DNA from 4 places in the Gorillibacterium terrae genome. Region 1 is predicted to be linked to each of the others. Evidence: riboswitches for the same ligand, from Rfam matches in the RefSeq annotation. Region 1 holds a riboswitch; each other region holds the start of a gene.
What was found. A riboswitch is a leader RNA that binds a small molecule or an ion and turns the genes downstream of it on or off. The one in region 1 is predicted to bind cyclic di-AMP.

Region 1 (4,558 bases):
TGTACCCGGAGCTGCTGGAGGACTGCATCCGTTTGCTTCGTCCCGGAGGGCTGCTGATCGCCGATGACGCCTTGTTCAAGCCGATGGGCATAGCGGCGCCATTCAGCGATCCGGTGGATGCCTACAACCGGCGGGTGTTCCAAGATCCCCGCCTGTACACCACCCTGCTGCCCATCGGCGATGGAGTCGCCGTCAGCCTGAAGCTTCAGGAGCGACGGCTCCAGGAGTAAGCGTGCCACCGCAGCAGGCCTGTCACCGCCACAGGCCTGTACGCAAAAAAGAGTCCTTCGCAGCAACGGCGCGAAGGACTCTTTCCCTGTTGTCGCCCGCCCGGACGGGGCGGAGCGAGCACGTTCCATTAATTCAGTTCATACGTGACCGTCACGAGCGCGGTCACGTCGACTTGCCCGGCCTGGACGCTGGTTCCGGCGGCGTCGGCAGTAGCGGCGGCAGCCTTCATGGCCCCTTCGTAGAACACCGGACGGCTTCCGGTATCCTGCTGGATAACCGTGGTGACCTGACCGAGGCTGCGCTTCGCAGCCTTGGCGATCGCCGAGGCCTTCACGCCCGCGTTCGCCATCGCTTTTTCCAGCGCCTGCGCTTCGAACGCCGCAGGGTCTTCCACCGAGAAGCTGGCGTTGCCGATGTTGTTCGCTCCGGCATTGGAGACATCGTCGAGCAGCGCGCCGACCTTATCCAGATCGCGGTAAGCCACCTTCAAGGTATGGGTCGCGTTGTAGCCCTTGACCTGCTGGCCTTCCTTTTCGCTGTAGCTGTAATTCGGCTGGACCGTGAACTGGACCGTCTGGATGTCCTTGTCGGCGATTTTCCATTGATCCTTAAGCACCGCCGTCACCTTCTTCATCTTGGCCGCATTCGCCTGCTGTGCCGCCTGCGCCGTGGCCGCCGTCGTGTCGACGCCGATGGTCAGATAGACAATGTCCGGCTTCACGGACAGCTCACCGTTCCCCGTTACCTGAATCACGTTCTTCTGCGCCTCCTCTGCGTGCGCCTTCTCAGGGGCCTTAAGCGCCCCGCTCAGTCCCATGCCGCCCAGAATCAAACTGCTGGCCAGGAGCGCCGCTCCCACCGTTTTTGCCCAACCCTTCATCTCATTCATCCTCCTCAAGTAAGGGATTCTATCGAATCGTACCCTCTAGACGAGAAATTCTGGAAAAGGTTGCAGGGCGGCGAAGCCTATGAAAAAGATTTTACCCAATCCTTGAACCCGAGAATCGATCAACTAGGTTTGCCCGGCAATCGCCATTGTCCAACCCCATAATCCGGGCCACTGCCGGTTTGTTTAGCCTTAGCTTCCCCTGTTCGGTAACCAAATGGAAATCGTCGGCACCCATTTCCTTGATGGAGAACGGCCCGTTGATGGAGTGTATTCCATTGGTCCTCCGATCTATTCGAGGAATCAAGCGCTTCAGGAATTCATGGACGGAGATCACCTACGCGCTCAAAACCGGTATTCGCTCGGATAGCCGTAGCCCCGGGGCTCTTCCCCGCGAAGCCGGTTCCACAACAGCGACACCGCCCAGCCGAAGCCGAGCATCAGGAAGGCATACAGCGGATAAGCGTACCGCGCCACCGGGATGAAGGCGAGCTGGATGACCGTGAGCAGCAGCAGACCGGCCGCCAGGAACCGCAGCGGGCGGCTGCGGAAGCTGAGGAGCGCGAGCCAGCCGACCCAGGCGAAGATCAGATGAAACACCGTGAACAGATCGGCGAGCGGACCGGGCAGCGTCAGACGCGGCGTCTTAAACAGCACCATGAATTTGCCGACGGTAAACCAGCGAATCCACAGCCACGGATCGTCCTTCAGGCCCTGCTTCAGCCGCTCCAGCCCTTCCTTGAATTGATCGCCCTTCTGCGCCTCGTTCCAATCGATCGTCCCCTTGAAATACGGGTCGGTGCCCGCAAGGAAGGGATTGCCCATGCCTCCCTTGGCGGTCAGCACGAATTCATGCAGCGTGACGGCGTTGCGGAGCCACCACGGCAGCATGACGACGGCGAAGGCTGCGATAGCGGCCAGAATTTCCCGGGTATACAAGCGCCGGTCGCGAACCCAGAGGAACACGTACGGAATGACAGCAAGCGGCAGCACCTGGGGCCGGATCAGCACGGTCAGGGCGACCAGCGCGCCCGCGACGACATGGTCGCGCGGACGATTCTCTTCCACGACCAGCCACTGGGCGTACAGCATGCCGAGGAATGCCGTCAGGAACAGCGTCTCCGTCGTAATGAGCTGCGGCGACCAGATATACGTCGGGTAAAAGGCCGCGACGGCGGCGGCGACGAGCCCGGCCCGCCGGCTCCACAGCCGGGTGCCGAGAGCATAGAACAGGAAGACGGCCCCTGCTCCGACGGCGCACTGCAGATAGCGGACGGTATTCTCGACCGCGTTTAGACGGTCCGTTCCGACGATCCCTGCCACGGCCGCCACAAACAGCGGGTAGCCGGGCGTTACCCGGGCGTTGGGCTCGTCTTCGTTATAGGCATATACTCCCTTGTCCACCAGGCGGACGGCCTGCTCCAAATAATTCTTCTCATCATGCGACAGCTTGCCGCCGTCCGTCGTCACGGCGTAAGCCAGCCGCAGGGCGAAGGCGGCCGCGATCAGCAGGATGAGAGCGATTCGATAGCGTCTAGTTCTCAAGGAAATCGGTTCCTTTCGCAGAAGAGTCAGCTTCTCCATTTGATTACAGAATAGCATGTCCGTATGCGAGTCGGCCAGCCTTTGCCCGATCCTTCGGGTGTCCGTAGGCAGGCATGCCAAAAAGGCACCCTGTCCCGTAGGGGGGATGGGGTGCCCGTGTGTCGAGGCTTGGCAGGAAGCGGCATTAACCGGCGTTAGACGCCCGTCACGCCCTGCAGCAGGTACGTGACTTCGCCGCTGCGCGAGTAGATGACCGACTTGGCGCCGAGGCAGCGATAGATCGGACGGGGGATGCTGTTCTGGGAGATGACGTAGACCGGCCCCTCGGTCCAGGTGCTGCACAGCTTCAGGTAGCGGCAGGTCAGGTTCAGGCTGTCCTCGAACAGCACGACCATGCGCGGCGGATCGCCGGCCACGGCTGCGAGGTCCGTCACCTTGGTGTCCACCTGAACAAAATCCTGTACGCCCAGCTTCGCCAGGCGCTCCTTCTGATCGGGGTGGTTGATCAGGACGGCGAAGGGGATTTTCTTATACTTCAGCATGCGGATGAATTGCTCCCCGGCGGGGCCAGGCGCGGAGACGATCACCCGTCTCGCCGCGTCGGGGCCTTCCTCCCGCTCGGCGGAGCTTCCCTCTGTCCGGCCGGCTTCCCGGCCGTCCCGGTTCGCTGCGGTTGTGGCAGTCGCTTGACTCATGGCTGGATTCCTCCCGGTTGATCCGAACCGGCGCGCGGGCGCCGGTTCGGATCGAATTGAACGTGTTCGTACAGCACCGGCAGCCTTTTATGCACAACAAAAAAGAAGCCGGGGAAAGAGACTCTTTCCCGCGGCTTCTCCTTATCAAGTCCCTGGACGGGACGATCGGATCGGCGTGCGCGTTCAAACAAGCCCCTCTCGAGACGCTTGCGAGGTTAGCTGTCGGATTCGGACGTGAGAGTCGCCCTACCGCCGGTATTCACCGGCGGATTCACCCCTGCGGCGCATGCGCCGCCTCGGTTCCCCCGTTCCCTGTTCGGGATTCAGCGTGTGTCGTAATCACGAAACGTATCATACTCCCGCCGGGCTTTCCTGTAAAGCCCGGCCTCAAGGGGCTTAAGCCCTCTCCGGGGAATGCGGGGGTTGAAAAACGCTTTCTTCCCGTCCGCTCTTCGCCGGGCTGGCGCTAGGTCGGCAGCGCTCCGTTTTGCGTCGTTTGCGCCCGCTTATCTGACGAGCTGGCCGCGCGTGACGCCGAGCTGGTTGGTCGCCTTCAGGGTTTTCCAGACCTGCGTGCCGGGAATCGTCCCGGCGAGCGCCTGCCGGTACAAGCCGAGCACCTCGCGCACCTTCTCTGGCGTCTCCTCCAGGAACTCGACCCGGAAGCGGCGGACGCCGAGCGCGCGGAACTGCGGCAGATACTCCGCTCCGGACTGCTCGATGGCGTTGTAGACGGTGTTGCGGCAGCCTTCGTCCACCCGGACGGGATGCGACATGCCGATCCGGTCGCGCAGCGAAGCGCGGTGGCTCTCGCACGGCCGTCCGCAGTTGGTGTAATCCGTGCCCTCGCTCATGAAGGTGCAGTAGACGCAGTGCTCGGTATGGTACATCGGCAGATGCTGATGAAGCACCAGCTCCGTGCGCGAAGCGTCGGTCCGCTCCAGGAGGTCCAGCATCTGCTGGATGTTCAGGTCATAGGAAGGCGTAATGCGGCTGAGGCCCGCCTCCAGGAACAGCGCCGCCGTCTTGTGATTGGCGACGTTGAGCGAAAAGTCACCGATCAGCTCGGGGTGAGCCGCACCGGGATGAAGCTGCCGCTCGCGCATAAAGTAGTACAAAGCGCCGGTGTTGCGCACGAGCACCGCATCCGGCCGAAGCCGGAGGATGTGCTGGAAGAAGCCGGTCTCGCCGGGCATGTGAA
Region 2 (4,558 bases), on a different contig from region 1:
GCGGGCATACCGGGGAGAAAGGATGGGCCCATGCCGCCGCCCATGCGGCCGATGCCTTGGACGAATGTGCTGCAAGCCGACATGCGGATCCGGCCGCGTGCCGAATGATCTGGAACGGATTGAGCGCCTTGATGGATGGCGCGAGGTTCGTCTATCAGGAAGAGGAAGACGAGCGAATCGCTACTGCGTTGTGGTCCATGCCGAACTTAGAGAAGGTGAGTGTTCACGACCTGATGGAATGGGACCGGGAGCGGACCTCGCCGGTACGCGACAAGCAATTGGAACGGTATCGGGCGATCAACCGAAAGCAGGTCATCCGCAGCTTGTTCATGCGGCTTCAGGACGGCGAACCGTTTGGGGATGAGAAGAACTTGCTGGAATGGGAGGGGACATACAACCGATTTCGACGGCGCTGACCTTTGGAGTGTTAGGAAGAATTTCTGCATCCTATAGAACTTCCCTCGACAATTTGCAAAACGACCCGATTCGAGGCTATTCCATGAAAGAGCTTCAGAATCGCTTGCATAACGGAGCGGAAGTCTGGCATCTGAAGCTGGAGGGAGGACAAGAGATGGCTGCCGCCGCAGACAGCAGCGGCGTTCAGATGGAGTTGGTAAAGTTACGCCGAGGGAGGAATTTCCTTCGCTCATGTAGAATATCCTCCTGCTAGATCACTCTACATAGAAGAAGAGAGGGTATTTATGTTCAAACCAGCAAGAACCATCCTGGCGGCTTCATTGGCCGCAACCTTGGCGCTCGGCGGCGCTCCGGCGGCGTTCGCTGCCGCCAAGGCGGCGGTACCGGCCAGCCCGACCGTCTATATCGACGGGGTCAAGCTGAGCTTCGCCAGCCAGCAGCCGGTCGTCCAGAAGGGACGGACGCTCGTGCCGATGCGGGCGATCTTCGAAGCGCTTGGGGCCAAGATTCAGTACGACGGGAAGACCGGGAAGGTGACTGCGACCAAAAAAGACACCTCGTACGCCACCTTTATCGGCGACAAGACCGTCACCTTGACGCTCGGGTCGACGAAGGCGCACGTCAAGGCTGTCCCCTCCGAGGATTGGGAGGAGAACGCCGTGGACAAGGACGTCATCCTGGACGTTCCCGCGCAGACCGTCAACGGCAGCACGATGGTTCCGCTCGCCTTCATCGGTCAAGCGCTCGACTGTCATGTGAAGTGGGACGGAGCGAAGAATCGCGTCAACATCTACAAGCCGCAGGTGAAGGAGTACTGGTACCAGCAGGATTCGATCACCGGCGAACTGATGGTCCGCTATGATCTGGACACGTATCGTCATCCGGACCCGATTCCGTTGAATAAGGACCAAGTTTACCTGCGGACCATCGGCTACGGGGACCAGAAGGCGGTTGCGTTCTATTCCTACCTGCTAACCCGGATTCCGTCCGACGACGAACAGGGCGAACCGATCACGGCCGATGTGATGGTGGACGGCAAGATCGAGGACGGCCAGTGGACGGGCGATTATGTGCTCAGCCTGGACGACCCGGCGACGGAGGAATGGGATTATTCAGTGGACGATCATATCGTTCTTCCTGCCTATGTCACAAGCGACGGAAAATCGGACCTGAGTACGATTCCGTTCTCAGTGTACGCCGCGATTTACGATGCGGATCAGAAGGGGCTGCTCGACGAGGAAAGCTGAACGGGGCAAAGGCAAACAAAAAATCTCCTGCCGGAGTATGGCGGGAGATTTTTTCGTCGAGCGGCGATCAGCCGGTGAAGCGCAGCGAGAACCCGGTCAGTTGATGCGCCGCCGTATAGAGAATGTACAGCAGCATGAGATACGCAAGGATTGTCAGGAAGATGAATTTCCGTTTCTTGCGCTGTTTCTTTTTCTTTTCCTTGTCGTCCCATTCGTCCTGCTCGTCCAAACGGGCCAACTGCCGGAGCCGTTCTTCCCTGTAGATGGGATCGTTCTTATCCATGCCCGTCCGCCTCCCCCTATCAAGGTATGAAGCGCTTGGGCTGGATATGCCGGGGGGACGGGGAAGGCCTGGTCGGATTTACCACCCGTCAACCTGTGTCAGACGTATATATTTGGTGATATACTATTAATGCAAGCTTCGGCTTGCTTCATAACCTTTTTTTCTCCGATTTTGCCGCCGGTAGTTGGAACCGGCGGATTTTTTTTGTGCCGAGAATGTGACAAAAAATCAAAAAATCCCGGTAGGAGGTTCTTCCTATTATGCCGGGACATCCACCATTTGGCTATTGTCTATGCGTAACTCGCATGATACCCTAGACAATGTGCTGTTATTACTACAATTTGCCGAATCCGGTTCTCGCAGGACCGGTACGGGGGATTTCTTTGTCGGGCTGGCCGGAATGGAGAGCGCACTGCGCTAATTTCGGCGAGCCATTCGACGTAACCAAGCGAAAGGGCGCCGAAGCGCGCCGCCGACGGTAAGATTCGGCAGCTTGGTTAGCGGGGTGAATGCTTGCGGGGTAACCCGTCGAGCTAGGGAGAGCACCTCTTCCCGAATCCGTCAACTAACCTCGGAGGCACTAGGAGGAACTTAAACTGAATAAAGTCACCAAGACCGTCCTGTTGTCGTCTGCCGTCTTTGCGTCCGGACTTCTGTATGCTCAGCAGAGCGAAGCCGCCCAGAGCCCCGTCAAGGTGCAAATCAACGACTCGCTGGTTTCGTTTCCCGACGCGCAGCCCTTTGTCGACGGCAACAGCCGCACCCAGATTCCCGTCCGCATCGTTTCCGAGAAGATGGGATACTCGGTTACCTCTACAGACGTAGGAAACCAAGTAAAGGTTACAATCACCGGCAAAAATCGCACGATCACGCTGACCACGGGCCAAGCCAAAGCCACCGTCAATGGCCGGACCCTTGCCCTCGATACCAAAGCCGTCGTTTCGCAAAATCGTACTTATGTCCCGCTCCGGTTTGTGTCCGAATCGTTTGATACGGAAGTGAAGTGGAATGCCGCCGTTCAGCTTGCCATCGTCGAGGCCGACGGCAAAGAACATGCTCCGGTCATTCAGGCCAAAACCGAAAGCAAGGCCGCTAAGCTTGTCGCAAATTCCAAGCAATACTTAGGCGTTCCCTACATGTGGGGAGGTTCGACCCCGTCCGGTTTCGATTGCTCGGGCTTCGTCCAATACCTGCTGAAGAAGCAGCAGGTTTCGGTTCCCCGGACCGCCGACGGCATGCGTTCCAGTACCGGAACGAGCGTATTCTCGCCCAAGCCGGGCGATCTCGTATTCTTCTCTTCCACGCAAAAGGCGCCGGCCAACCACGTCGGCATCTATATCGGCAACGGTAAATTTATCTCGGCGACCAACTCCAACGGGATTCACATCGATCCCTTGAATACCGGTTATTGGGGCAACCGTTATTTTACCGCCAAACGCGTCTTCTCGTCCTAATACCCCTCCTTACCCCACAGAATCGCACACGAATCGGCCTGAACGGCGTTCCTTCCGGAGCGCCGTTTTTTTCATTCATGGAAGCCCAGGGAGCAGGCAGAAAACGAAGGGATGGCAAAGCCGGGGACAAACGGGTACAATGGGGAACGATGAGATTGCTGCAGGTGGAGGGGAACAGGATGTCCAAATCCTATGAGGTTGTCGTATTGGGCGGCGGAGTGGGCGGTTACACGGCCGCAATCCGGGCGGCTCAGCTCGGCAAGCGGGTCGCCCTGGTGGAGAAGGAAAAGCTGGGAGGCACCTGTCTGCATCGGGGCTGCATTCCGACCAAGGCCCTGCTCCGCAGCGCCGAGGTCTATGCCGAGTTTCGGGAAGCCGGCGAGTACGGCATCGAAACGGACGGCTTCCGGGTCAACATGGGCAAGGTCCAGGAACGCAAGAACCGCATCGTGGAGCAGTTGCACAAAGGCGTTCAATTCCTGATGAAGAAAAATAAAATCGACGTCTATTCCGGGACAGGCCGGCTGATCGGGCCCTCGATCTTCTCGCCGCGGGCGGGAAGCGTGGCCGTGGAGTCGGCGGACGGCGAAACCGAGACGCTGGTGCCCGAGCATCTGATCCTGGCGACGGGTTCGCGTCCGCGCTCGCTGCCTGGTCTCGTTCCGGACGGCAAGCGGATATTGACCAGCGACGAAGCGCTGGAGCTGACAGAGGTGCCGCGGTCGGCGGTGATCATCGGCGGCGGCGTCATCGGCTGCGAATTCGCCTCCCTCTTAAGCGACTTCGGCGCGGACGTGACGGTGGTGGAATACGCCGACCGGCTGCTTCCGCAGGAAGACAAAGACGTATCGGCGGAGCTGGCCCGCCGGTTCAAGAAGGACGGCGTGCGGCTTCTGACCGGCGCCCGCGTGCTGGCCGAATCGGTCCGAACCGAGGAGGACGGGGTCCGCTTGAGCGCCGAGCTGGCCTCCGGGGTGACGGAGCTTACGGCCGACATCGCCATCGTGGCGGTGGGCCGGATCGGCAACACGGAAGGCATCGGCTTGGAAAATACGGACATCATCGTCGACCGCGGCTTTATCCGCACGGACGATTACATGCAGACGGCGGTCGCCCACATCTACGCCGTGGGCGACGTCAACGGCAAGATGCAGCTC
Region 3 (4,558 bases), on a different contig from region 1:
CTGTAAAGTATTAGTTACTGTCATGGTGTCATTTACAGCGTCATAAGTCCATATCTCTTTATGATAAAGATATTTTGGTGTTCTCATCCCTCGCCGGTTTGCAGGTATAGCTCTTCCCGTGACTTAACTCAAATGTCCATTTCCGCTTCCTGAGATTCAACCAAATCGTCCCTTCCGCCCGGAGCCCAATGGTCCTCCGATCCCGGAAGTTCGTCGAACCAGGCGGCCTCCGGCGGGCAATGGAGCAGCATCAGCTTGCCGTAATGGCCGTCACGGGACTGGTGATATTTCAAGAACGCCTTGCCGTGCTCGATGGCCAGGATTTCGATCTTGCCGGAGGCATGGCTCATGACCAGCCTCACCCGTTTGCCCAGGCCAGACGTTCTCGCCTTGGCCTCCTCGGTCAGGCGGTACGCCCGCTCCAGCGGGACGACGAAATCCCGGTTGCCGGCGACCGGCCGGTTAATGAAGAAATAATAAGGGGCGATTCCTTCCCAGGACAGGCGGTCCAGCAGCTCGCCCAGCACCGCTGCGTCGTCGTTGATGCCGCGCAGAATCGGCGTCTGGTTCATCACAACGGCGCCAGCCTCCTGCATCGCCCGGAAAGCGCGAATCGCTTCGGCCGTCAGCTCGCGGGGATGATCGACATGCGCCATCAGGTAAATGCGCCGGCTGGGCGTGCTGTACCGGCGGATTCCGTTCAGCAGCTCCTCGTCCTCATAGATGCGCATCGGCTGAAACACCGGCAGCTTGGAGCCCAGACGGATGATGCGCACATGAGGGATGTCCGCCAGTTTATCCAGAATCTGAAGCAGCCTTTCCGAGGACAGCATCAGGCTGTCGCCGCCGGTCAGCAGGACATTGCTGATCTCGGGATGTTCGGCGATATAGGCAAGCCCCGGCTCCGGATGGGTCTCCGCTTCCTGTCCGTTCCGCTGGAACAGCCGCTTGCGGAAGCAGTACCGGCAATAGGCGGAGCAGGTCTCGGACACGACGAGCAAGGCGGTCGCCCCGTACTTGTGCTGGCAACCGGGTACGACGTAGTTCGCCTCCTCGCCGGATGCGTCGAGGCAGCCGTATTCCGCCAGCTCGCCCTCATTCGGAACCACCAACCGGCGGATTGGGTCCGCCGGGTTCTCCCAATCGATCAAGTTCAGGTAATAGGCATTCGCTCGAAACGCATAACGGTCCGCCACCGGAGCCAGCTTGCGAATTTCCTCCTCCGGCAAATACTTGCGAAGCTTGTCCAACCGAAGCATGTAATCGGCTTTCGCCATGGATCGTTCCTCCTCACGTGGGCGTGATGCGCCTGCTGCGCCTGCGTGGATCTCCGATCCGTTCCGGCCTCCTTTCCCGCATGGAATGGCGTTAAGGGACAACGAAGAGACAGCCGTAACTCAGCCAGAAGGGCCGATGCAAACAGAAAAAGACCCTTCATAAGAGGGTCTTTTCGCATGCGGTCTCGATTAGGAGTATGGACCCATCTACTGCTGACGAGGTTAGCTGACGGGCTCGGGATGGATGGTTCCCTATGCCGGTAATCGGCAATTCGCCCCAAAGACTTGGTTCCCCCGCATTCCGGCCGTTGCCGGAAATTAAGCGCATTTCTATTGTAACCGGATTCACAAGACCCGGCAATCCTTCTTTCGATTTTTTTGTCCCCGCCCATGGCTTTAGGCAGGGTTCCTTAAACGTTGCACGCTTGTTGTCCGGCCATAAGGCCACATAAAAGCAAACAGCCCTCCGCCGAAGCGAAGGGCTGCGATTCAATTGCGGGGGCAGGATTTGAACCTGCGGCCTTCGGGTTATGAGCCCGACGAGCTACCGGGCTGCTCCACCCCGCGTCAACTCTTATAGAATACCATACTCGATTGACGAAATCAACACTTTATTTCTCTGCAACCAAGCTTTTCTCTGCGGAAGAAGCCACGGTTATGACGGTTTTACAGAACGGCCAATTTCTGTTATCCTGCGGAGGCGAAACCGAAAGACAGAAGATTCAAGGAGGCGGGCCATGACGCAGCGGCGGCAGATTGTCGTAGCCATGAAAGGAATCATACGCTCCCCGAAAGGGCTCTTGGTCGTCCAAAGAACCCCCAAGGACGAAGTCGGAGCCGGAACGTGGGAATGGCCCGGCGGCAAGCTGGAATTCGGCGAGACCCTGGTGGAAGGGCTCCGCCGGGAGATCGAGGAAGAAACCGGCTTGACCGTCACCATAGGCGAGTTGCTGTACGCGACGACTTTTTTCACCGGTCCCGAGCGGCAGTTGGTGCTACTGACATACGAAGCTTTTCACCAGGGCGGTGAAGTTCGGTTGTCCGAAGAGCACACGGATTGGAAGTGGGTACAGCCGGATGAGCTTCCCGGAATCCTTCCGGCGGAGATCCATCACGAGATGGTCCGATATGGGGTTTATGAGAAATGGAAGCCATGAAGAGCCGTCGGCGGCAGCGCCGACGGTTTTTTTTATGCAGCGTTGCGGCGAAAATGTTCAGAATTTGTTCAGTCTTGCCCTTACTCAGAACCTCCCCTACGGGGCAGGCTTCGCCTGAACAATGATCCGGTGCGTGGCCGTATCCATCGGATCGCAGGTGATCAGGGTGATGATGCGATCCTTGCCGTTGCCTTCCAGCACCGACAAATCGGTCGGCAGCACCCGCACCACCCGGAAGACCCGGTATTCCTCGGCCTGTCCCTTTCGCTCCAGCTCCAGGGCATCCCCGACCTCCAACTCGTTCAGCCGGTTGAACAGCCGGCCCTTCGTAAAGGCCCGATGGGCCGCGATGGCGGCATTGCCGATCTCGCCGAAGGGAGAGGTCTCGCTCATATGAGCCGCCCCCACCTTCATATTGGCCTTGGTCGCCCCTTCCAGTACCGGAAGCTCGAGCTCGATCTTGGGAATGCGGAGAATGGCGATCGCCCCCTTGATTGCTTTCGCTTTCGCAGGCGTAGGGTCGGGCTCGGCAGAGGGCGCCGGGCTGCCTTCCTCTCCCGCCCCCTGAGCGAACAATTGGGACAACTGCTCATAATCGGCTTCCCGCGATGGCGGATCTTCCGCATCCGCCATCGCCGCTCTCGCCTCTTCCAGCAATTGATGCTGCCGGTAGTCATCCGCCCATTCCCTTGCCTTCGGCCAGATCATGAGGATAAGACCCGCGATGACGAGCAGATACGCAAACTTTTTCCACATGGGCATCCTCCTCCCGCAACCGTTCAGCCGTTTGCCTATACTTTACTATGAATCCAGGCGTCATACCACCTGGCGATCTTGCCGTCCGGCGCAATGCCCAGCTCTTCCTTCATCAGGTCGGCCCAATCCCGGTAGTGGCTGATGACCAGCGAGCGTTCTCCCATACTGGCGTAGGTGCGAAGCATGCCCAGATGCCCCTCCTCGGAAAAGGGCTGGAGCTCCAGCACCCGCCGGTACACCACGGCGGCCTGCAGGAGTTTGCGGTTGTGAACCAAAAAGGCTCCAACGAGAAGGGCCTTGCCGAGCCATAGGGCGAGCAGCCGCTGCCGTTCGTTCTCGGCCCACAGATAGCCGCTCGTGCCCAGATAGTCTCCTTCGTACCGGTTGAGCAGTTGAACCGCCGCCGCCCAGTTGGATTCGTCGATCGGGCCCAACCGCTGGATGTCGCTCTCCCAGGCTTCCGCATCGACCTCGATCCCGTTAAGCACCAGCATATACCCATCCCCCCGGCTCACGCTGCGAATTTCCGCCGGCACCTGAGCCTGCTTCAGGCTTCGCCTCACCTGATAGATCGTCGTGTACAGGTGGGCCGAGGCTTTCTTGGGATCGGACTCGGGCCAAAGCAGTTCGATCAAGCGCTCCTTCGATACCTGCTGTTTCCGGTAATGAAGGAGGTACGCGAACAGCTCCTGTCCCTTCGAGGTCCGCCAGCGAACCCGCTCCTCCGAGGCCTCTTGGGTGTCCACGCGCAGCGATCCAAAGCAGCGGATGGCAATCCCGGGCGGAGGCGGCGTCTCCTCGCCGGTTTCGGCACAGGCTTCCCGCAGCCGGTCCACCGTCTTGGCCAATCTTCGGCGGTCAAGCGGTTTTAGCAGATAATCGAGCGCGTTCAGCTCGAAGGCTTCTATGGCAAACCGGTCATAGGCCGTGACAAACACGATCTCCGCATCCGCATCGGTCTGCTGGATACGGTCGGCCGTCTGTAAGCCGTCCAGACCGGGCATGTCAATGTCGAGGAAAATGACATCGGGCCGAAGCTCCCGCAGCTCCGACAGCGCTTGAATCGGATTGGTGAAGGTTGCCTCTATTTCGATGTCGCCCCATTCCTTCAGCGAGCGTTCCAACTGAAGCAAGGCCAGTTTTTCATCGTCGATCAGTACGGCCCGTATCATTCCTGTCTCTCCTTCCGGCTTGATCGTCCAAGAGATGCGCCACTGCCGCCCAACTTACCCACGCTAAGCGAGTCATCCCGGCGGCTGAGGTGTAAAATAAGGAAAACGCGCTTTCTAAAGGCAGCGCGCAAAGGAGGCATTCCCATGCAGGACCATGAGATGGTGCGAGAAGGAAACGGATTTGTCGTTCGAGAGG
Region 4 (4,558 bases), on a different contig from region 1:
CAGCAGGAACACCCGGTCGGCGCGCTCCAGGTAGGTACGGACCGGGCTCCAGCCGATGGACAGCGCCAGCACCGGGACCGTGATCCAGCGGTACGGGAAGTCGGCGGGCAGCCGGTCGAGCGCCCAGGTGTAGGCGGGCCCGGCGGTGAGCAGGGCGAGCGCCGCCAGCATTCCGGCGCCGCTGCGGAGCACGTCGCGCCAATAGGGCAGCACCCTGCGCAGCCAGCGGGCCCGGCGTTCGCGGTAGAGCGCCGCCGTGTCCAGGCCGGAGCCGCGGACACCGGCCGCCTGACGGCTCGGCGCGCTCATAAGACCCCTCCCTCGCCGCTGCCGCCGACCAAGCGGAAGAAGATCTCGTCGAGTCCGGCGTCTGTGCCGAGTCCGGCTTGGGTGCGGATGTCCGTCAGCGTGCCGCTCGCGGCCATCTCCCCGTGATCCAGCACCACATAGCGGTCGCAGTATTTCTCGATGGTCGAGAGGATGTGCGAGCTGACCAGGAAGCTGCAGCCCTTCTGCTTGAACGCCGCCATCAGCTCGAGCAGCGAGCGGATGCCGAGCGGGTCGAGACCAAGGAAGGGCTCGTCGATGATGTAGAGCGGCGCCTCCGTCAAGAAGGCGTTCATCAGCATCACCTTTTGCCGCATGCCCTTGGAGAGGTGCCGGGAGAAGCTGTCCGCCTTCTCCGTCATACGAAACCGGGCAAGCAGCTCCTTCGAGCGGGTTTCGTACGTGCTTCGGTCCAGCCCGTACACCCGCGCGGTCAGCTCCAGGTGCTCGCGGATCGTCAGCTCCTCGTAGAGCTCCGGGCTCTCCGGCACGAAGGCGAGCGAGCCGCGGTACAGCCCGGGGTCTTCGGTTAGGGTGACGCCGTTCACCCGAATTTCGCCCTGCTCCGGCGTCATCAAACCGAGAATATGCTTGATCGTGGTACTCTTGCCGGCCCCGTTCAGGCCGACCAAGCCGACCATTTCGCCGGACCCCAGAGAAAAGCGGATATTCCGAATGACCGGCTTGCGGTAAATGTATCCCCCGTACAGCCCGTCCACCGTTAAGACCGATTGCATGACAGCGCCTCTCCTCCACAAAAATAATTCAAAAAAACCGCTTCCATTTTTCGTTCGCTCCGCAACTTTTTTGTTCATCAAAACGTTAAAATAGAGACGAATCGAGTCCCCTTTATTATAAACCGGGGATACCGGGAAGCAAGAAAACTATAAAAAACCGAGTATCGCTCCGATTCAGGGCGATTTAGCGAGCATTGGCCTCTTCTCTTTCGGCGATTTCCGCTTATCAGGCGGATTTGGCCCTTTTTTGCTGCATGCGGACCGTTTGGCGCCCTTTACATGTCTCGCCGTCAGGGCGTATCATACATTCAGGATAACTTAATATACCATGCCAATTTTCCAAAAGTTCGCTGAGTTCCATTTGGGAAACGGGGGAACCGCAAGCGAAGGGCCGCTTATCCAAACGGGCCGTTCGCGGGTTTTAGGGGTGAATCGCAAGGGGAGGAGAACGTTCCTGTCCGAGCGTAGGGCGACTCTCTCGTCCGAATCCGTCAGCTAACCTCGTAAGCGTTGAAGAGAGAGGTATTGATCGGGCGGGTCTACGTAGCCACGAGAAGTCCTCTTCTTATGGCTTTTTTGTGTCCAAAATCGCCATGAGAATCTCAAATGGGAAAAAACAGGAACGGAGGTGAGGAAGCGGAAGTGCCGTTTTACGATCTGGCAAATGGTAAACGGAAATTGGCGAAGTGAGAGTTCCGCAATCGAGCGTTCCTTATCGGCGCGGTTGCGAAGCAAGACGACTACCAAAATCCATAGTCACGTCAGATGGAATCATGCATAACAGTCGATGGCGAGGCTTTCAAGGAGGACCGAAACAAGTGGGAGATCAGGCAAACCGAACCCCCCATGAGAAACGATCATCCAGCATGTCCTTCGCATTGCGTTGGAAGCATGAAAACGTGCGCAGGTTTACATTTCTTGCCTTGTTCACCCTCGTGGTGACCACTATGTTTTTCATGTTGCTGAACGGCACCCAGACCAAGAGCGTGGCTCTGGTCGTTAACGGCGAGGAGCAGGTGCTTAAAACCAAGCACCACACCGTCGAGCAGTTGTTGGATGAAGCGAATGTCCAGGTCGGCGCATACGACCGCATCTCGCTGGCGCTGGACGCGCCGCTGAAGCATGGAGACCGGATCGCCATCGAGCGGGCCCGGACGATCGAATTGGACGCAGACGGCAAGGTGCAGACGTTACATACGGTAGCGAAGACCGTAGAAGCCGCATTGGACGAATTCCATATCGCCGTGGACCAAGACGACCGAATCACTCCGTCGCTGACCGCCGCTCTGGCGGAGAACAATCAAGTCAAGATCGTACGCGTCACCAAGGAAAAACAGCAAGTCGCCGTACCCATTGCCTTCAAAACCACCACGAAGCAAGACGCAACGCTGCTTAAAGGCAAGCAGCAGACCCTCCAGGAGGGCAAGGCTGGCAAGAAAATCGTGACCAAGGAAAGAATTTTCGAGAACGGCGTTATGGTCAAGGAAAGCGTCCTTGGCGAAACCATCGCCGCCCAGAGCGTGGCCAAAATCGTTGCAGTCGGAACCAAGAAACCGGTGGTTGCCCTGGCGGCAAAGCCGGCGGTAAAAACAACCGCGAAAACGACCGCGAAAACGACGGCCGCTAAGACAGAGAAAGCAAAGGCGCTCACCGTGGTGAAAGGCGGCGTGCCCATCAGCTATAAGAAGATCTTGAACAACGTAACCCTCACCGCTTATTCCGCAGGCGTTGAATCCACCGGCAAACGGCCGGGCGATTCCGGCTATGGCCTGACCCGCACGGGCACCCGGGTGACGGAGGGACGGACCATTTCCGTCGATCCGAACGTCATTCCGCTCGGCTGGTGGGTCTATATCGAAGGCGTCGGCTACCGGCGGGCCGAGGATACGGGCAGCGCTGTGAAAGGCGCGAAAATTGACGTTTACTATGACAGTGAGGATTACGCCCAGCAGTTTGGCCTCAAGCGAGGCTACACCGTGTATGTGATCGGGCCGAAGAAGCCGACGGTGGAGTAGGTCCGGGCATTGCGCCGGAAGGGGAAAATCCGTATACTTATCTATAACCAAGGAGAGGCCCGGTGCCTCTCCTTTTCGCACGGATTTCCCATTTTTTTGCTGGCGGAACCGTGTTCGAATAAACGGAGGGTTCAGCGCTTTGATAAAGGAAATCATAGTGGTCGAGGGCAAGGACGACACGACAGCCATCCGCCGGGCGGTGGAGGCGGAGACGATCGAGACCGGCGGCTCGGCGATCAACGAAGCCGTCTATCGGCGGATCGAGCGGGCGCAGGCGACGCGCGGCGTCATCATCTTCACCGACCCGGACCATGCGGGGGAACGGCTGCGCAAGCTGATCTCCGCCCGCGTGCCGGGCTGCAAGCACGCTTTCATCACCCAGGAGGAAGGGCGGAGGAAGGACGACATCGGCGTCGAGAATGCGTCGCCGGAGACGATCCGCTCGGCGCTTATGCGGGTGAAGAGCGAATTCCGCGAGCAGCCGGGAGAGATCGGGCTGGACGATCTGATGGAAGCCGGACTGCTCGTCCATCCCGATGCCGCCCGTCGGCGGCTCGCCGTCGGCAATGCGCTCGGCATCGGGTATGCCAACGGCAAGCAGTTCCTGAACCGGTGCCGGATGTTTCAGATCACCCGGTCGGAATTCGCAGAGGCGGTGGCGGCTATGCTGGCCGAGTTGGACCCTGCCGGAATGGAGGACGAGTCCCATGAATGAACCGAGAGCCGATATCGCCACGCCCAAACGGACCCAGGAGATCGTCCGCCGCTACGGGCTGACCATGAAGAAGAGCCTGGGCCAGAACTTCCTGATCGACCGCAATGTGTTGGCCAAGATCGTGGGAGCCACAGGGCTTACGGAAGACCGCGGAGCCCTGGAGATCGGCCCCGGCATCGGCGCCCTGACCGAGCAGCTCGCCCGCGCCGCAGGACGCGTCGCGGCGATCGAGATCGACCAGCGGCTCTTGCCGGTGCTGCAGGAGACGCTGGCCGATTACGGCAACGTGAAAGTCATCCACGGCGACGTCCTCAAGCTGCCGCTCGGCGAGCTGTTCGAGCGGGAATTTGCCGGATGCGCCGAGGTGAGCGTCGTCGCCAATCTGCCTTATTACGTGACGACGCCCATCATCATGAAGCTGCTGGAAGAGAAGCTGCCGCTTGCGAACATCGTCGTCATGATTCAGAAGGAGGTGGCGGAGCGGATGGCCGCCTCCCCCGGCACCAAAGACTACGGCAGCCTAAGCGTCGCCGTCCAGTATTATTGCGAGCCGGAGCTCGTGGCCATCGTGCCGCATACGGTGTTCATCCCCCAGCCGCAGGTGGATTCGGCCGTGATCCGGCTGCGGCTGCGCAAGGAGCCGGCCGTTCGGGTGCGGAACGAGCGGCTGTTCTTCGAGACCGTGCAGGCGGCCTTCGCCCAGCGGCGGAAGACGCTCGGCAACAACCTGCTCGCCCGCTTCTTCGGCAAGGGAGGGCGCGAGG

Region 2: linked by a shared signal. The riboswitch ahead of ACSEXS_RS05975 (C40 family peptidase) and the one ahead of ACSEXS_RS21880 (hypothetical protein) in region 1 are both predicted to bind cyclic di-AMP.
Region 3: linked by a shared signal. The riboswitch ahead of ACSEXS_RS15950 (KamA family radical SAM protein) and the one ahead of ACSEXS_RS21880 (hypothetical protein) in region 1 are both predicted to bind cyclic di-AMP.
Region 4: linked by a shared signal. The riboswitch ahead of ACSEXS_RS21025 (resuscitation-promoting factor) and the one ahead of ACSEXS_RS21880 (hypothetical protein) in region 1 are both predicted to bind cyclic di-AMP.

Annotation. Positions count from the first base shown of each region.
Region 1 covers NZ_JBPPGI010000010.1:21,844-26,401, forward strand. The annotation lists gene ACSEXS_RS21865 (O-methyltransferase) at 1-230, shown strand, start outside; gene ACSEXS_RS21870 (SIMPL domain-containing protein) at 359-1,111, opposite strand; gene ACSEXS_RS21875 (ArnT family glycosyltransferase) at 1,463-2,662, opposite strand; gene ACSEXS_RS21880 (hypothetical protein) at 2,857-3,357, opposite strand; cyclic di-AMP (ydaO/yuaA leader) riboswitch at 3,546-3,696, opposite strand; gene ACSEXS_RS21885 (U32 family peptidase) at 3,864-4,558, opposite strand, start outside.
Region 2 covers NZ_JBPPGI010000001.1:1,410,679-1,415,236, forward strand. The annotation lists gene ACSEXS_RS05960 (DUF2785 domain-containing protein) at 1-416, shown strand, start outside; gene ACSEXS_RS05965 (copper amine oxidase N-terminal domain-containing protein) at 702-1,664, shown strand; gene ACSEXS_RS05970 (hypothetical protein) at 1,732-1,947, opposite strand; cyclic di-AMP (ydaO/yuaA leader) riboswitch at 2,280-2,542, shown strand; gene ACSEXS_RS05975 (C40 family peptidase) at 2,571-3,401, shown strand; gene lpdA (dihydrolipoyl dehydrogenase) at 3,581-4,558, shown strand, end outside.
Region 3 covers NZ_JBPPGI010000004.1:186,839-191,396, reverse strand. The annotation lists gene ACSEXS_RS15950 (KamA family radical SAM protein) at 129-1,277, opposite strand; cyclic di-AMP (ydaO/yuaA leader) riboswitch at 1,474-1,612, opposite strand; tRNA gene ACSEXS_RS15945 (tRNA-Met) at 1,771-1,844, opposite strand; gene ACSEXS_RS15940 (NUDIX hydrolase) at 2,015-2,434, shown strand; gene ACSEXS_RS15935 (class D sortase) at 2,531-3,190, opposite strand; gene ACSEXS_RS15930 (response regulator) at 3,226-4,362, opposite strand; gene ACSEXS_RS15925 (GNAT family N-acetyltransferase) at 4,507-4,558, shown strand, end outside.
Region 4 covers NZ_JBPPGI010000008.1:21,310-25,867, forward strand. The annotation lists gene ACSEXS_RS21015 (ABC transporter permease) at 1-309, opposite strand, end outside; gene ACSEXS_RS21020 (ABC transporter ATP-binding protein) at 306-1,064, opposite strand; cyclic di-AMP (ydaO/yuaA leader) riboswitch at 1,403-1,589, shown strand; gene ACSEXS_RS21025 (resuscitation-promoting factor) at 1,964-3,079, shown strand; gene rnmV (ribonuclease M5) at 3,219-3,794, shown strand; gene rsmA (16S rRNA (adenine(1518)-N(6)/adenine(1519)-N(6))-dimethyltransferase RsmA) at 3,787-4,558, shown strand, end outside.